Linked DNA regions of Sporomusa sphaeroides DSM 2875. The protein of the gene in region 1 interacts with the protein of each later gene in a pairwise test. Links are inferred from orthologs where the notes say so. Each region holds a gene or a part of one and is shown on either strand. Other genes may lie near its edges.

Evidence for each region. The genes of interacting proteins can lie anywhere in the genome.
Region 2: the proteins of rplK (region 1) and prmA interact in binary tests that used the Escherichia coli proteins (3 or more experiments, as listed by UniProt). The link is inferred for Sporomusa sphaeroides DSM 2875 from one-to-one orthologs.

Annotation. Positions count from the first base shown.
Region 1 is NZ_CP146991.1:501,034-503,833, forward strand. The notes cover bases 77-2,800. They hold rplK (50S ribosomal protein L11), read left to right. Parts: upstream 77-1,087; coding sequence 1,088-1,513; downstream 1,514-2,800. Other genes in these bases: rpmG (50S ribosomal protein L33), read left to right, coding at 77-144; secE (preprotein translocase subunit SecE), read left to right, coding at 277-492; nusG (transcription termination/antitermination protein NusG), read left to right, coding at 530-1,072; rplA (50S ribosomal protein L1), read left to right, coding at 1,601-2,305; rplJ (50S ribosomal protein L10), read left to right, coding at 2,529-2,800. Outside these bases: more of rpmG, read left to right, coding at 1-76. UniProt on the Escherichia coli protein: Forms part of the ribosomal stalk which helps the ribosome interact with GTP-bound translation factors.
Region 2 is NZ_CP146991.1:2,084,398-2,087,230, forward strand. What follows is about bases 50-2,806. They hold prmA (50S ribosomal protein L11 methyltransferase), read left to right. Parts: upstream 50-837; coding sequence 838-1,776; downstream 1,777-2,806. Other genes in these bases: dnaJ (molecular chaperone DnaJ), read left to right, coding at 50-803; SPSPH_RS09590 (16S rRNA (uracil(1498)-N(3))-methyltransferase), read left to right, coding at 1,789-2,526; mtaB (tRNA (N(6)-L-threonylcarbamoyladenosine(37)-C(2))-methylthiotransferase MtaB), read left to right, coding at 2,529-2,806. Also shown: more of dnaJ, read left to right, coding at 1-49; more of mtaB, read left to right, coding at 2,807-2,833. UniProt on the Escherichia coli protein: Methylates ribosomal protein L11.

The sequences.
Region 1 (2,800 bases):
AACGCGGTAACATTGGCCTGCACAGAATGCAAACAACGCAATTATCAGACCAATAAAAACAAGAAAAACGACCCGGATAGATTGGAGTTTAACAAATACTGCAAATTTTGCAAGAAGCAAACTCCACATAAAGAAACCAAGTAGGCCTAGTATAATTAGGTTTGTCACAATGCGTAGGGGTGTAGCTCAATTGGTAGAGTAGCGGTCTCCAAAACCGTTGGTTGCGGGTTCGATTCCTGCCGCCCCTGCCAAAATGTAAGCACAGGATGTGAGAGAATGGCCGCTCAGGAAACAGCTGTCCAGACGAATGCATCGCGCTGGAAGAAGTTTTTTCGGGAAGTAAAAGCTGAACTTAAAAAGGTAACATGGCCGGGCCGAACAGAACTTATTTCCTTTACAGGGATTGTATTTGTAACGGTTGCTTTTGTTGCGGTCCTAATTTGGGTGGTTGATGCTGGTTTCACTCAGGTTCTAAAGGCTATCATCAAGTAGACTAGGGGGTGGGGGGCCTAATACGTCCCTTAAGGCTATGGAATCCGAAAAACTCGAAAAACATTGGTATGTTATCCATACATATTCCGGTTATGAAAACAAGGTAAAGACCAACCTGGAAAAGAAAGTTCACTCCATGGGAATGGAAAACGAAGTCTTCCGGGTACTTGTGCCGATGGAAGATGAAGTGGAAATAAAAGATGGCAAGAAGAAAATTGCCAAGAAAAAAGTTTTCCCCGGGTATGTGCTGGTAGAGATGATTGTCACTGACCGCTCTTGGTATGTTGTGCGCAACACGCCGGGTGTTACAGGTTTTGTCGGGTCAGGAACCAAGCCTATTCCGCTGAGCGAAAGTGAAGTCAAACATATTCTCAAGTCCATGGGAATGGAAGAAACTAAACCGAAAATTGATATTGAGCTTAATCAATTGGTGCGCATCACTTCAGGGGCTTTTGAAAATTGGACAGCCACTGTGGTTGAGATCAATCCGGAACGCGGCAAACTCAAAGTGCTTGTCAACATGTTCGGACGTGAAACACCAGTAGAGCTTGATTTTATGCAAGTTGTCAAAGTAGATTAAGGAGGTGTAATATATATGGCTAAAAAGGTTGTCAAGCTTGTAAAACTGCAAGTTCCTGCCGGTAAGGCCACCCCGGCTCCTCCCGTAGGTCCGGCGCTCGGTCAGGCTGGTGTCAATATTATGGCATTTGTTAAGGAGTTTAATGAAAGAACAGCTCAGCAAGCTGGTCTCATTATTCCGGTGGAAATTACGGTGTTTGAAGATAGATCCTTTACTTTTATCACCAAAACTCCGCCTGCTGCTATTCTTCTTAAAAAAGCTGCCGGTATTGAAACTGCTTCTGGCGAACCTAACAAAAAGAAGGTTGCCAAAATTAAACGCGATAAAGTTCAGGAAATTGCTCAATCCAAAATGCAAGATCTTAACGCTGCCAGCGTTGAAGCTGCCATGCGGATGATCGAAGGTACTGCCCGCAGCATGGGCATCGAAATCGTCGACTAATAAACAGTACCATACGGTCTGGTTTATGGTGGGACGAATGTGGGAGGACTAAGTGCTTCCGTTATTACCACAAAGGAGGAAAACTAAATGCCGAAACATGGTAAGAAGTATGTTGAAGCCGCTAAGCTCGTTGATGCCAATAAACTGTACGAGCCGGAAGAAGCGGTAGAACTTGTTAAAAAAACTGCTAGTGCTAAGTTTGACCAAACTGTAGAAGTTGCTGTTAAACTTGGTGTTGATCCTAAACACGCCGACCAACAGGTGCGTGGTGCTGTTGTGCTTCCTTTTGGTACCGGTAAAACCAAGCGGGTGCTGGTATTTGCCAAAGGTGAAAAAGCTAAAGAAGCTGAAACTGCCGGCGCAGATTTTGTTGGCGCTGAAGATATGGTGGAAAAAATCCAGGGTGGCTGGACTGATTTTGATGTTGCAGTAGCTACGCCTGACATGATGGGTTTGGTAGGCCGCCTTGGTAAAATCCTTGGCCCTAAAGGCTTAATGCCTAACCCCAAAGTTGGCACCGTTACTCTTGATGTAGTCCGTGCTCTTAACGAAATTAAAGCAGGTAAGATTGAATACCGTACCGATAAAGCGGGTAATATCCACGCTCCTATCGGTAAAGTATCTTTCGATAACGAAAAACTGCTTGCGAATTTCCACACCCTGATTGATACATTGATTAAGGTTAAGCCTGCTGCGGCCAAAGGCCAATACATGCGGAACATTTCCTTAAGCACAACAATGGGTCCTGGTGTAAGGGTTAACCCGCTCAAAGCTCCCGGCAAAAAAGAATAACATTACTATAGACTATTACTCAACAAGGCTGTAAATGGCATTGGCGAGTAGTTGTAAGGCTGTAGACAGCAGGTGCATGATTGCCGAAAAAGCGTAAAGCTTGCCTGCCGAGGCCGGGGATTTGCAGCGTGTAACCGTAAATTACGTTATAACGCGGCCTCCGGTGTTTACATCCGGAGGCCGTTTTTAATTTAGGATACTTGATTAAGGAGGTGTAATATAAATGGCTGTAACTCAAGAAAAGATTCAGACAGTTGCTGAGATTAAAGAAAAACTCAGCACTACCAAAGGTGCCGTTTTGACGAACTATCGTGGTTTAACCGTTGCTCAGGATACCAAGCTTCGCCGCAAACTGCGTGAAGCAGGGGTAGAGTATCGCGTATTTAAAAATACCATGACTCGCATTGCTGCTAAAGAAGCTGGCATTGAAGGTCTTGACCCGTATCTTGAAGGTCCGACCGCTATCGCAATTTCCTATACCGATCCTGTAGCTCC
Region 2 (2,833 bases), 1.6 Mb from region 1 along the record:
AGGCCGGACCTGAACGGGGTGCCGATTTACGTTATGATATGGAGATCAGTTTTGAGGACGCCGCTTTCGGCTTGGAAACTGAAATACAAGTACCACGCACCGAAGATTGCGGTACCTGCCAAGGTTCAGGTGCTGCTCCCGGAACACATCCTGAAACTTGTCCCGAATGCCGGGGCACAGGTCAGGTTCAGGTAACGCAAAACACGCCCTTTGGCCGTATGGTCAATGTGAGAAGCTGTGAACGTTGCCGGGGAGAAGGAAAAATCGTCAAGACTCCGTGCAAAGAGTGTAATGGCCGCGGCAAGACCAGAGTCAAACGTAAAATCAAAATCAAAGTTCCTGGCGGCGTTGATAACGGTTCCAGACTTAGGGTGGCTCATGAAGGCGAAGCCGGACAGCGCGGAGGTCCTCCCGGGGATTTATACGTGTATCTTTTCGTAAAACAGCATAAACTGTTTACACGTGAAGGCAATGACGTTGTTTGCGAAGTGCCGATTAATTTTGTTCAGGCTGCATTAGGGGACGAAATTGAAGTGCCTACACTTGACGGCCGGGTTAAGCTCAAGGTGCCTGAAGGCACCCAAACCGGCACCGTGTTCCGCATCAAAGATAAAGGCATTCCGCATTTGCGCGGCCATGGACGCGGTGATCAGCATGTGCGCGTTAAAATAGTAACGCCGAAGAAATTAACCGACCGCCAAAAGGAACTTTTACAAGAGTTTGCTAAAGCCGGCGGTGTTGAGCCGACCTCGGAGGAAAAAGGTTTTTTTAAGAAATTTAAAAATGTTTTTAGTGTTTTGTAAATAGTATTAATAGATGTATAAGGGGCGATGGCGCATGAAATGGGCTGAAATCAGCATTCAAACCTCCCATGAGGCTACTGAGGCGGTGGCTAATGTTTTTCACGATCTGGGAGCAAGCGGGGTTGTGATAGAAGACCCTGAACTGATTAATAGTTACCGGCGCTCAGGGACCTGGGATTATTGCGACATCCCCGAAGAAACAGAAACAGAAGTAGTAACTATTAAGGCGTATTTGCCTGTTGATGAGCTTTTGGACGATAAGCTGCGTGTGTTTGAGGAAAGTGTCAATAGGCTGCATGAACATAACCTTGATAAAGGCCGGGGTTGTATTAACTGTCGTGAAGTACAGGAAGAGGATTGGGCTTCCTCCTGGAAAGAGTATTTTCATCCGGTACGGATAAGTGAGCATATTGTTATTAAACCGTCCTGGGAAGACTATGTGCCGCTCACTGATGATATTGTTATCGAATTGGATCCGGGGATGGCCTTTGGTACAGGTACACACCATACCACTTCCATGTGTATTCGCTGCCTGGAAGAGAGTATTAAACCAGGCAATATTGTTTTTGATGTCGGTACAGGTTCCGGCATATTGGCAGTGGCTGCTGCCAAACTTGGCGCAGCACATGTGCAGGCGGTTGATCTTGATCCGGTAGCCGTGCGGGTAGCCCGGGAAAATGTTGTGATTAACCAGGTGGCGGCAACTGTAGAAGTTGCTCACGGCGACCTGCTGACCGGCGTACAGGGTAAGGCTGATGTGATAGTTGCCAATATTATTGCCGATATCATTATCAAAATGCTGCCAGATGTCCGGACACGACTGGCAGATGACGGTTTGTTTATTGCCAGCGGCATTATTTCCGAACGTTTGAGTGATGTTACCGCTGCACTTATTGATAACGGATTTGTTGTTGATAAGGTCATTGAAGAAGGCGGCTGGGTGGCTATTGTGGCCGGCAGCGACAGCCGATAGGGAGGCGCGTATATGCGCCGTTTCTTTATTGAGGCCCCCATTAGTCAGACTATGGCAATTACCGGTCCGGATGCCCGGCATATGGCTGCCGTGCTGCGGCTAGCCGCCGGTGATACCGTCTTATTATCCGGCCAGGACGGAAAAACCTGTCAAGCCCAAATTACTCAGGCAACTCCGGAGGTCATACAGCTTACCTTGCTTTCCTTTACGGAAGATAATACAGAACCATCTGTTGCGGTTTACCTGGTGCAGGGCCTGACCAAAGGGGAAAAGATGGATTTTATTGTGCAAAAGGCAGTAGAGCTTGGCGTACATGGCATTATTCCTGCGGCTACCGAACATTGTGTCGTGCGGTATGAGGCTGCGAAACAGGCAGATAAAGTGAACCGCTGGCAAAAAATTGCCCGTGAAGCGGCTAAACAATGCGGGCGAAGCCATATTCCGCAAGTATATCCGATAATCCGCCTGGCCGATGTACTTACAAACCAGGAATTTACTGATACCAATAAAATTATGCTATATGAGGGACAAGCCGCTTGTGGTTTAAAGCAAGTGCTTGTTCAAGCCAATAAGCCGGCATATATGCTTTTTATTGGTCCGGAAGGCGGTTTCAGCACAGCCGAAGTCGGGTTATGCCAAAAACAAGGGGTTAGTATTGTTACTATGGGGCCACGGATTATGCGTACCGAAACAGCAGCCTTAGCTGCTTTAACGGCTGTCATGTATGAGTGCGGCGATTTAGGGGGCTGACTATGCGGAAAGTAGCTTTTACAACATTGGGCTGTAAAGTAAATCAGTTTGAGACAGAAGTAATGGAAGGTCTGTTTAAGGCTCAAGGCTACGAAATGGTTGGCTTTGACGAACAGGCGGATGTGTATGTCATCAATACCTGTTCGGTCACCAGTCTGGGAGAAAAAAAATCACGCCAACTCATTCGGCGGGCCGGCAGACTGAATCCCCAGGCTATTATTGCCGTTGCCGGCTGTTACTCGCAAGTTTCGCCCGGTCAGGTAGCTCAAATTCCCGGGGTGGATGTCATTGTCGGTACTCAGGACAG